One region of the Pseudomonas sp. TH08 genome, then DNA from elsewhere that is predicted to be linked to it. Evidence: riboswitches for the same ligand, from Rfam matches in the RefSeq annotation. Region 1 holds a riboswitch; the other holds the start of a gene.
What was found. Region 1 has a riboswitch for manganese ahead of mntP (manganese efflux pump MntP). Riboswitches for the same ligand answer to the same signal wherever they lie in the genome.
Positions count from the first base shown of each region.

Region 1 (6,092 bases):
ACGTGCCGCCACTGCCGCCGCACATCAAGCTCGAGCAGGCGAAGAAATTCGCCACGACCTTGCTCAAAGGTGATCCGGACGAAGCCGGAATCATCGTTCAGGCCGCCAAGCAAGTGCTCAGCTCCGTACTGCCCGGCAAAAAATAACCCCGTAGGTTTCTCGCCAACCGTGTAGGAGCTGCCGCAGGCTGCGATCTTTTGATCTTGAAAAACAACATCGAAAGATCGCAGCCTGCGGCAGCGCCTACATTGCAATGGAGGCAGGCAATTGATTTTCATTGGTTGTGCAGGCTGGAGTCTTGCGCGTGAGCATTGGCCGGCATTCCCGGCTGAGGGCACGCATTTGCAGCGCTATGCCGCGCAATTCAACAGCGTCGAAATCAACAGCTCGTTCTATCGCCCGCATCGCCGCCAAACCTACGAACGTTGGGCAGACTCGGTGCCGGACGGTTTTGCTTTTTCAGTGAAGATCCCCAAACACATCACCCACGAACTGCGCCTTGCCGGCAGTGAGGCGGCGTTGGACGAATACCTTGGGCAGTGCAGCGGATTAGGTAATCGCCTGGGCTGCCTGCTGGTGCAGTTACCGCCGTCGCTGGCGTTTGACCCAGCCGTTGCCGAAGGTTTTTTCAGCGCATTGCGCCAGCGTTTCGCCGGACCAGTGGTACTCGAACCGCGGCATGAGTCGTGGGGCAACGCCGAGCCGCTATTGATCAAGCATCAAGTCAGTCAGGCGGCGGTCGACCCTCACGCATCAGCAATGACGCTTCACCGAGAGGTTCGCAGGGCACAAAGTATTGGCGACTGCACGGCTCATCGCGCATTTACCACAGCGCCTACGATTTGCCCTTTCTGCAAACACTGGCGCAAGCCTTGCAAACCGCGGTGGCGGCGGGCGCAACCACCTGGTGCATTTTTGACAACACCGCCAGCGGCGCAGCGCTCGGAAACGCCTTGACGCTGGTTCACGAGAGCATCATTGCGGCGCCAGATCACCGTACCAATAGGCCGCGGTAACGCCGCCATCCATCAAGAAGTCGCTGCCGGTAATGAACGTACCATCAGGTCCCATGAGCAGCGCGCCAACGGCACCGACTTCATCAGGTGTACCACCGCGTCCGGCCGGGCTCAGTTCGATCATGCGGCGGTAACCCGCACCGCGGGGGCCATTCAATTCGTCGCGCGCCAGTGGCGTGAAGATGATCCCCGGACTGATCGTGTTGACCCGTGCACCGCGTTTGCCCCAGCGCACCGCTTCGGCCATCACGCGCAATGAATTGCCGCGTTTGGAGATTTGATAGGCGTGCAGGGGATCAGTGATCTGATCGGCCTGAAGCATCGGCAGAGCCAACAGATCGTCCGCAGGAGTCGTCGCCAGCGCCTTGTTTTGCTCGGCACTCAAGGCCGGCAAACGGTGCCCGGATTGCGAGGCGATGACGATCGCGCTGCCGCCCGGGGCAATCACGTTGCCAAACGCCTCAAGGACTACGGCGGTGCCATACAGATCAACGCGCAGAATGGTTGCCACGGGCGCTTGCGAAGGTGAAACACCGGCGGCGTGAATGACCCCGGTGACTGGGCCCAGTGCAGTGGCGGTGCGCACCAGCGCCTCGATCGATTCGCGCGAAGCCACGTCGACCACAGCGGTCGTGACGGCAAACCCGGCATCGAGCAGGACGCGGGCAGCGGCGTCGGCATTTTCTTGCTTCAAGTCCGCCACTACGACGTGTTTGCCAACGCTGACTCTGCGAGCGATGGCCTGACCGATCGAACCGGCGCCGATGACGACAATAACGTCGGACGGGGTAGGCATGGCGTCTCTCCTCTAGTGAATGCAGCACCTTATAGGGCGGCTATCCGCTCAACAATAGAGTTGGCGCTGCATAGACCCATGAGGAGAGCTCATCAATAGCGTCGGATCAAACCGACAGGTGCTCATACAAAATCGTCGCACCAACAATCATCAGCACCACGCCACCGACGATTTCGGCGCGTTTGCCGACCACCGCACCCAGCACCCGACCGAGCATCACGCCAATGGTCACCATGGTCATGGTTGCCAGACCGATCGCGGCCGCTGCCACCCAGATGTTCACGTCGACAAACGCCAGGCCAACACCGACCGCCAGCGCATCGATGCTCGTGGCGAACGCGGTCACCGCGAGGATCAGGAAGGAATGTTGCCCGGGTTTTTCCTCTGCTTCGTCTTCGTGTTTGAGGCCGTTGTAAATCATGTGCAAGCCGAGAATCAGCAGCAGGGTGAAGGCGATCCAGTGGTCCCATTCGGACACCCAGCGAGTAGCAGCCTGGCCGATCAACCAGCCGATGATCGGGGTGATGGCTTCGATCACACCGAAGATCAGACCGGTGCGCAGGGCTTCGGTCAGGCGCGGTTTGTGCAGGCTGGAACCTTTGCCGATGGCGGCTGCAAACGCATCCGTGGACATGGCCAGCGCGAGGAAGATGAGGGAAACGGGATTCACGGTGGTGTACTTCCAGTCGGGCTATGAGTCAACGACACAACCACACGCCCGACTTTAGGCATGGATGTGTCGTCGGTCTCACCAACCAAAAGGTGTTCGCACCACGGCATGTTGCCGAGAATGTTGATACGAACGCTTCCGAAAGGCTCGGAAACAGGCTACTCCCCAACGAGGGTGCGGATCTTATGCGGGCAAACATGAAAATTTTGTCAAAAACTTCGAATCAAGAAAATAACTCAGTGAGAGATTATTGCTATGGCCTGATTTTCACTGGCGATGAGGGTTCTTTGTGGTGAGGGGATTTATCCCCGATGGACTGCGCAGCAGTCCCAGCTTTGAAATCAGGGGCCGCTTCGCGACCCATCGGGGATAAATCCCCTCGCCACAGGCAAGACTTAATTGTTTGGCAGGGTCTGATTGATCCGCAGCTCAGCGCACAAGCCGCCCTGCGGCCGGTTGTACAGCTGCAGGGTGCTGCCGATCTTGCTGACGATCATTTGCACAATCGCCAGGCCCAATCCGGCGCCATTGGCGTGGCCCTGGCTGTAGAAACGTTCGAACAGTCGCGCGTAATCAGTCTCGTTGATGCCCGGGCCGGCATCCTCGACGCTGATGTACACCGAGCCATCACTTTGCGGCTGCACCTGAACGCGCACTTCGCTGCCGGGCGGGGCGAAGTTCAGTGCGTTGGTCACCAGGTTCTGCAGGGCGATGGCCAGTGCCACCGGGTCGGTTTCGACCGGGCAGTGGTGATCGCTGTCGAGGATCAGTTCGATGTCTTTTGCCATGGCCAGCGGCGCCAGCTCAGCGAGTTCTTCACGCACCAGTGCGGTCAGTTCCACCGGGCTTCGCTGTGGGTTGGCCAGGCGCGGTTCAATACGCGCCATGGTCAGCAACTGGCTGGCAATGCGTGTGGCGCGATCTACCGCGCTGAGCAGAAACTCCAGGGCTTCGTCGCGCTGTTGCGCGGTACTGGCCAGCTGCGCGTTTTGCGCATGGATGCGCAGAATCGCCAGCGGCGTGCGCAATTCATGGGCCGCGTCGGCGATGAAGCGCCGTTCCCGCGCGAGCAAATTGTCGATCTGCTGCAAAAGTCGATTGAGCGCCGTCTGCATCGGTTCGAGGTCGTGGGGCAGGGGGCTGAGGTTGAGTGGCTTGAGCGTTTCGGTAGTGCGTCCACGGATCGATTGCGCCATCGCGCGCAGCGGTTGCAGGCCCCATCCGATGGTCAGCCAGATCAGTACAGCGAGCGCCGGCACCCCGATCAGACTCGGCCACAACGTATGGCCAACGATGCGTTGAATCAGATCCTGACGAATGTCGTCACGCTCACCGACCCAGATCAGTAGTCCCTGTTGCGGATCCTTGAGCAGAAAGGCACACCAGTCGCGACCGTTCTCGAGAATATCGTGAGAGCCCACGGTGGTCGGCGGCGCCGCAAGCTCCGGCGCTTCGGCGGAGCGCATCAGCAGTTGGCCGTCGCTGCGCCAGACCTGAAACGTCAGACGGGTCTCATAGGGATGCGCTGCCTCGCCATCGCCCACCCGGCTCATCGCCTGGTCGAAGGCCTGATGAAGCCGCTGCCAGTCGTCGTCGCCGGGCGCACGTTGCGCCAGCACGCCCTGCAGCAGGCGCGCGCTTTGCGCCAATTGCGCGTCGTAAACCTCTTCGATTTCATGGTGGCTGTCGCGCAGCACCAGCCAACTGATCAGCACATCGCCCAGCAACACCAGCATCAGCACCGGCAGCAGAATCCGTGTCCGTATCGAGTTCATGGCTTGAGCTCCAGCACGTAGCCGACGCCGCGCACGGTGCGGATCAACTCGCCCGAGAGTTTTTTGCGCAAGTTGTGAATCAGCACTTCAAGGGTGTTGCTTTCGACCCGCTCCTGCCAGCCATACAACGCCCGGGACAAGCGTTCGCGGGTCACCACTTTGCCGGGGCGCGCCATCAACTGATGGAGCAACTGATACTCCATCGGCGTCACCACCACATCACTGCCTTGCCAGGTCACTTGCTGGCTGACCGGATCGAGGCTCACCCCCGCATGCTCCAGCACCGGTTGCGCGCGACCCTGACTGCGTCGCAGCAAGGCGCGGATGCGTGCCTTCAGCTCATCGACATCGAAGGGCTTGATCAGGTAATCGTCGGCGCCGGCATCAAGCCCCGCGATGCGCTCGGCAGTGCCGTCGCGGGCGGTGAGAATCAGCACCGGCAAGTCATGTTGCTCGCCGCGCAATTGCTGCAACAGCGCCAGACCGTCGAGGCGTGGCAGGCCAAGATCGAGCAGCAGCAGATCAAAGCTTTCCGTGCGCAACGCATGCAAGGCACTGACCCCGTCCTGCAACCAGTCGAGGGCATAACCTTCGCTGCTCAGCGCAACGCGGATGCCTTGTCCGAGGGCACGATCATCTTCGACCAGAAGCAGGCGCATGGAAGTTCTCTAGAGGAAATAAGGGGTTTGATCGGCGGCATGATGCCGCTGCGCAGGCCGCCGTGGCAGCCCGCCCGACGGGAAAGATGTAACCACTCGTTGCCAACTAAGCTTTCGCTAAGGTTGCTTTTGCACAGTGGGGCCTTCCTCAACTAGCGAGAGTGTTTCCATGCGCAAACTGCTGCTGTTGTCCCTCATCGTTGCCAGCCCGCTGGCCGTCGCCGGTCCGCAATGCACCACCGCCGAGCGCTCACAATGGCAAGACCAGAAAGCCTTTCAGGAACAACTGAAAGCCCAGGGTTACGAGATCAGCAAGTTCAAGGTCACTGACGGCAACTGCTATGAGATCTACGGTTTCGACAAGGACAAGCGCAAGGTCGAGATCTACCACGATCCGGTCAGCGGTAAAGCGGTGAAAACCGAGATCAAGGGCTGATGCCGAGCGCGTCCGTGCGCCTGTGGGACCCCGTGGTGCGACTGTTTCATCTGTCCATCGCGGGGGTTTTCGTTGCCAATTATTTTTTCAACGAAGCCGGTGACGACTGGCATGTCTGGCTCGGTTACTACGCCATGGGCTGGCTACTGGTGCGCACGATGTGGGGTTTCACAGGGCCGCGCAGCGCGCGTTGGTCGGACTTCTGGCCGACGCCGAGCCGATTGCTGGCACATGCACGGTCACTGCTCGCCGGACGGCCAGAGCACCGCCTCGGCCACTCACCGATTGGCGCGCTGGTGATGATTGTGATGTTGCTGGCGTTGCTGACTGTGGGGCTGAGCGGTTGGGCCATGGAGGAGGTCGATGCCCTGTGGGGAGCCGATTGGCCGTTACAGGTGCATGAAACCGCTGCCGATGGCCTGTTGGTGCTGGTTTGCATCCATATCGCCGCTGCGCTGTTTGAAAGTTTTCAGGTTCGCGACAACTTGCCGTTGTCGATGCTCACAGGACGCCGTCGCCGATTACCGGACGATCCGACGCGCTGACAAGGATGTCTTGCCGTACGTCTTCCATCCTGTTTCTGTCACGAGCCCACTATGCGTGCGTTGTCCTTTCGCTTGAAAATGATTCTCGGCAGCCTGGCAGTGATCCTTGTTTTTCTGGCTGCGTGGCGCAGTCATCCCACCCACGTACTGTCACCGTTTGCGCTGTCGACACCAGCGGTCGACGCTGCGCTGCAA
Region 1 covers NZ_JAEKEE010000004.1:602,929-609,020, reverse strand. The annotation lists gene JFT91_RS19820 (thiamine pyrophosphate-requiring protein) at 1-146, shown strand, start outside; partial or broken gene JFT91_RS19815 (DUF72 domain-containing protein) at 268-1,016, shown strand; gene JFT91_RS19810 (SDR family oxidoreductase) at 976-1,812, opposite strand; gene mntP (manganese efflux pump MntP) at 1,919-2,482, opposite strand; yybP-ykoY riboswitch at 2,491-2,661, opposite strand; gene JFT91_RS19800 (ATP-binding protein) at 2,878-4,257, opposite strand; gene JFT91_RS19795 (response regulator) at 4,254-4,916, opposite strand; gene JFT91_RS19790 (PepSY domain-containing protein) at 5,086-5,352, shown strand; gene JFT91_RS19785 (cytochrome b/b6 domain-containing protein) at 5,352-5,897, shown strand; gene JFT91_RS19780 (sialidase family protein) at 5,949-6,092, shown strand, end outside.

Region 2 (6,092 bases), on a different contig from region 1:
TCGCTGGACCTCGGCGACCTCGACCTCAGTCCATTGCGCGTCTGCTTCAGCGACCTGCAACTGTTCGCCCAGACCCTGCCCGAGCAAGTCAGCGAACGCCTGCAAGGCGCCACCGTGGCAATCACCAACAAGATCCACATCGACGCCGCCGCCATGGCCGCCAACCCGGATCTGAAACTGATCCTGATCACCGCCACCGGCACCAACAACGTTGATCTGGCAGCCGCCCGCGCCCACGGCATTACCGTGTGCAACTGCCAGGGTTATGGCACGCCGTCGGTGGCCCAACACACGATCATGTTGCTGCTCAACCTCGCCACGCGACTGGCCGACTATCAGAAAGCCGTCGGTGAAGGTCGCTGGCAGCAAGCCAAACAGTTCTGTCTGCTCGACTACCCGATTGTCGAGCTCGAAGGCAAAACCCTCGGTCTGCTCGGCCACGGCGAACTCGGTGGTGCCGTGGCGCGGCTGGCCGAAGCGTTCGGCATGCGCGTACTGCTCGGACAAATTCCGGGGCGCCCTGCTCGCCCGGATCGTCTGCCGCTGGATGCATTGTTGCCGCAGATCGACGCGCTCACCCTGCACTGCCCGCTCAACGAACACACTCGCCACTTTATCGGTGCCCGCGAGTTGGCGTCGATGAAGCCCGGCGCATTCGTGGTCAACACCGCCCGCGGCGGGCTGATCGACGAACAGGCGCTGGCCGATGCCTTGCGCGCCGGTCATCTCGGCGGCGCGGCGACCGATGTGCTCAGCGTCGAGCCCCCGACTCAGGGCAATCCATTGCTGGCGGCGGACATCCCGCGCCTCATTGTCACCCCGCATAACGCCTGGGGCAGCCGCGAGGCGCGCCAGCGCATCGTTGGCCAATTGACCGAAAACGCTCAAGCGTTCTTCAGCGGTAAGGCGCTGCGTGTCGTCAGTTGATAAACTGCGGCACTTTTTTTTGAGGAGCAGTTATGGATCCGCGCAGTGAAGTACTGCTTCGTCAGCCCGAGTTGTTTCAAGGTTCGTTATTGCTGGCCGGTTTGCCCGCCGACGATTTGCTCGGGCGCCTGCCCAACGCGTTCGGCTGGTGCTGGCATGCCGGCGACCAAGCCGCACTGGACGCCCGCTTCGAAGGCCGTAGCCATTTCGGCGTGAATGTCCCGGAGCGTGAGTTCGACAGCGCTGTGGTGTTCCTGCCCAAGTCCAAGGATCTGACCGATTACATCCTCAACGCCGTGGCTTCGCGTCTGGCCGGGCGCGAGGTGTTTCTGGTCGGCGAGAAGCGCAGCGGTATCGAAGGTGCGTCGAAACAGCTCAACCCGTTCGGCAAACCGCGCAAACTCGACAGCGCACGTCACTGCCAACTCTGGCAAGTGACCGTGGCCAACGCCCCTGAAGCGAAATCCCTGGAAAGCCTGGCGCAGACCTATGAACTGCCACTGGCTGAAGGCCCGTTGAAAGTCATCAGCCTGCCGGGCGTGTTCAGCCACGGTCGCCTGGATCGCGGCAGCGCTCTGCTGCTGGAGCATCTGGACAAACTGCCGAGTGGCCATCTGCTCGACTTCGGTTGTGGTGCAGGTGTGTTGGGCGCGGCGGTCAAACGTCGCTATCCGCACAATCAGGTGACTTTGCTCGACGTCGATGCATTTGCTGCCGCCAGCAGCCGTCTGACATTGGCCGCCAACGGTCTGGAAGCCGAAGTGCTGACCGGTGACGGCATCGACGCTGCGCCGATGGGTTTGAACGCGATTCTGAGCAATCCGCCGTTCCATGTCGGGGTGCACACCGATTATTTCGCCACCGAGAACTTGCTGCGAAAAGCAGCCAAACATCTGAAAAACGGCGGCGAACTGCGCTTGGTCGCGAACAGTTTCCTCAAGTATCAACCGCTGATCGAAGAGCATCTGGGTGTGTGTGCAATCAAGGCCGAGGGCAATGGTTTCCGCATTTACCGAGCCAAGCGCGGCTGAAAACTCTTTTCAAAAAGAGGCTTGCCGTATCGGTTTTGCGAAGGCAGAATCCGCTCCGTCCTAGGGGAGTAGTCTCCCACGAGCGCCAAGCTCGTCCGGCATACGTCAACATACTTGATCCTCAGATCATGGCGTATGCGACCCAAGCGTCCGCACCAGACGGATCGCAGGGTTTGACAAGACCTATGACACGCACACCTTACCCGGGGCGGGAAGGCTGTACGTGTCATAGCCGTGTCGACCCGCCCCTTAGGAAATCCTGATGCTGGACTCGTTACTCGTTCCCACCGCAATCGTTGCCTTGGCCGAAATCGGCGACAAGACGCAACTGCTCGCGCTGATTCTCGCCGCTCGCTTCCGCAAACCCTGGCCGATCATTGCCGGTATTGTCGCCGCGACCCTGGCCAACCACGCAGCAGCCGGTGCGGTAGGCGCCTGGTTCGGCAGCTTCTTCTCGAATGCGACGCTGCACTGGATCCTCGCCGCCAGCTTCACCGCCACCGCGTTGTGGACGCTGGTGCCGGACAAAATGGACGACGATGAAACCAGCACCGCGCGCAAGTTCGGGCCGTTCCTGACCACGCTGATTGCGTTCTTCCTCGCCGAAATGGGTGACAAGACGCAGGTCGCCACAGTGATGCTCGCGGCGCAATATCCGGATCTGTGGCTGGTGATTCTCGGCACCACGGCGGGCATGTTGATTGCCAACGTGCCGGTGGTATTGGCGGGTAATTTTGCTGCAGACAAATTGCCACTGACCTTGATCCGTCGCCTCGCGGCTTCGGCGTTCATGATTCTGGCAATTGTCGCGGTGTACAAGGCCATGCAGAGCAGTGGCTGGGTTTAACCCCCGTCTACTGAACTACCCAAAACCTGTGGTGAGGGGATTTATCCCCGATGGGGCGCGAAGCGCCCCCAAACCTGCTGCCTCAGAGTGTCAGACATAGCGCATTTGCAGATTTTGGGGCTGCTTCGCAGCCCATCGGGGATAAATCCCCTCGCCACAACAGCCCTCCCAACCTGAAGAATCGTTGTGTCCTTCGACTCTTAGGACTTCGGGGCTTTTTCGTACAGCGGCATGACCTTCGGAATCGCCGCCTGCAACGCAGAAGTGCGGCTACTGGAAGACGGGTGCGTACTGAGGAACTCCGGCGGAGCACCTTCACTGGCCTTGCTCATCTTTTCCCACAGCGTAATCGCCGCATTAGGGTTGTAGCCGGCGCGGGCGGCGAGTTCGAGACCGATCAGGTCAGCTTCATTTTCATTGGTACGACTGTTGGGCAAGGTCATGCCGTAGTTGGCCACGGTGTCGGCCAGCGCCAGACTGTCCTGCCCCAGACCGAGCAACGCACCCGCGCCCTGCTTGGCCATCTCGATACCGTAAGCCTTGGACATCGCTTCACGACCGTGTTCGCGTAAAGCGTGGGCAATTTCATGCCCCATCACTGCGGCCGCTTCATCGTCGGTCAGTTGCAGTTTGTCGAGCAGACCGGTGTAAACGATGATCTTGCCGCCAGGACCACAGTTGGCATTGAGCTCATCGCTCTTGATCAGATTGACTTCCCATTTCCATTGCGCGGAGTCCGGCCGGAATGTCGGCGCCTGGGCGATCAACCGATCGGCGATCACCTGAATACGTTTGGCATCGGCGCTGGTTTTGTCGAGCACGCCTTTGCCGGACGCTTCGCCAACGGTCTTCTGATACGACTGGGCATACATCTGGTCGACCTCTTGCGAGGACAGCATGCTGAACATGTACTGCTTGCGCTCGACACCGACGGCGCCGCCGCTGGTGGTGTTGACCGACTGACAACCGGCCAGCAACAGCGCTGCGCTCAGTGCACTTACAACCAATGTCTTGTTCATTCAAAAGCTCCCTGAAAACCTGCCGCGTATCCTAGGCGGGTAATTGTATCGACGCCAGATACAACGGACGTATTGCAGCGACTTTCAGACGCGTCCCACCGCTGCTGTCGTAAAAGATTCATACCGAGCGCCAGGCCCTCTGCAACTGCGTCGCACACTGATCCATTTGCGACATCGGCGTTCAATGGCAATTGTTCGCACTCATGGCCCAATGCTTGCTGCCGATACATCACCGCAGACGTCCTCTCGCGTGCGGAGCTCCCATGAAGTTCAAGTCGATCCAGTTTTCCGTTGCCGCCCTCGCCGGCGCCATCGTCCTTAGCGTGGTGGCCGCACTGGTGCTTTACGCGCTGTTTGCCGGCGCCCGCACGCAGGAGATGGTGCAGCAGCGCACTCAGGCGCAGTTCGAACAAGTCATCGAGCAGCGCCTGACATCGCTGGCACAAACCCAGGTCAGCCAGATCCAGCGCGAACTCGAGGCGCCGCTGCTGATTGCCGGCGGACTGGTGCGGGTCAACGCTCTGCTCGGTACGCCGGGCACCGATGGCCAGCCGCGCCTCAATGTCAGCCGCGAACAACTGATCAGCCTGATCAAAGAGAACGTCGAGAAGAATCCGAAGATTCTCGGCACCTACATCGGCTGGGAAAAAAACGCACTTGATCACAATGACGCCGCCTACGTCGGCACCAGCGTGGTCGGCATCGATGCCGCCAACGGGCGCTTTCTGCCGTGGTGGTTCCGCAATGACGACGGCACCTTGGGCCTGGACAAACTGGCGGATGTCGACGATCAAAAAGTGCTTTCCACGGGCGTGCGCGCCAGTGAGTACTACTTGTGTTCAAAAGAGAGCAAGAAAGCCTGCGTGATCGATCCGGCGCCGTACAAGGTCGGTGACAAGATCGTCATGCTCGCCTCGTTTATCGAACCGATCATGCTCAATGGCACGTTCCAGGGCATCGTCGGCGCCGACCTGTCGGTGAACTTCATTCAGGAAATGCTCCTAAGCGCGAACCAGAAACTCTACAGCGGCGCCGGGCAAATGGCCCTGATCGGCGGCAATGGCCGGATCGTTGCCTACACCAAAGACCCGAGCAAATTCGGCGAGAAAGTCAGCGACATTCTTGATGCCGAACAGACCGCCAATATGGCCAAATTACAGCGCGGCGAAGTCACCTATTCGGTCAATAAGGACAAGGGGCGCATCGAGTTGTACCTGCCGTTCGGCATCGGCCAGACTGATGCGCGCTGGACGCTGATGCTGCAACTGCCGCTCAACGCGGTGATGGCTGACCTGCAAAAGCTTCAGGGTGATCTCGATGCCCAACGCAAATCCGACACCTTCGGCATGGCCATGGTCGGCCTGCTCATCGCCGGCATCGGCCTGCTGGTGATCTGGCTGGTCGGTCACGGCATCGCCCGACCGCTGAAGCAAATGGTCGCCATGCTCAATGACATCGCTCAGGGTGAAGGTGATCTGACCCGACGCTTGAGCAGTGATCGCAGCGATGAATTGGGTTTGATCGCCAAGGGCTTCAACACTTTTCTGAGCAAGTTGCAGGCGATGATCACTCAGGTGGTGACGTCGGTGCAGAGCGTCAGCGATTCCTCGGAGCACACCGCCGACATCGCCATTCGCACCAACATCGGCATCCAGAAACAAATGGCCGAGATCGATCAGGTGGCCACCGCCGTGCAGGAGATGACTGCCACCGCACAAGATGTTGCGCGCAATGCCACGCAAGCTGCGCAAGCCGCCAGCCATGCGGATCAGGCGGCCAGTCAGGGCATGCAGATCGTCCGTGACACGTCGAACTCGATTGGCGTGCTGGCGGTGGAAATCGGCAAGGCCGTGGACGTAGTGCAAACGCTGGCCAAGGACAGCGAGAACATCAACGCGATCCTCACGGCGATTCGCGGGATTGCCGAGCAGACCAATCTGCTGGCGTTGAACGCAGCGATCGAAGCGGCACGCGCGGGTGAGCAGGGTCGCGGCTTTGCGGTGGTGGCGGACGAGGTGCGCAATCTGGCGCAGAAAACCCAAAAAGCCACCGAAGAAATCCAGAGCATGATCCAGCAACTGCAACAGGGCACGCGCGACGTGGTGCGGGTCATGGAGGACAGCCAGAACCGCACCGACGAAAGCGTGCAGCACGCGGCGAAAGCGGCGCAAGCGCTGGAGACGATTACGCAAGCAGTGTCGGTGATCAACGACATGAACACGCAGATTGCCAGTGCGGCAGAAGAGCAGAGTGCGGTAGCGGATGACA
Region 2 covers NZ_JAEKEE010000001.1:101,532-107,623, forward strand. The annotation lists gene JFT91_RS00475 (2-hydroxyacid dehydrogenase) at 1-927, shown strand, start outside; gene JFT91_RS00480 (methyltransferase) at 960-1,958, shown strand; yybP-ykoY riboswitch at 2,009-2,133, shown strand; gene JFT91_RS00485 (TMEM165/GDT1 family protein) at 2,221-2,805, shown strand; gene JFT91_RS00490 (M48 family metallopeptidase) at 3,006-3,824, opposite strand; gene JFT91_RS00495 (methyl-accepting chemotaxis protein) at 4,088-6,092, shown strand, end outside.
Region 2: it holds a riboswitch for manganese, as region 1 does, so the genes downstream of both, JFT91_RS00485 (TMEM165/GDT1 family protein) here and mntP (manganese efflux pump MntP) in region 1, are expected to answer to the same signal.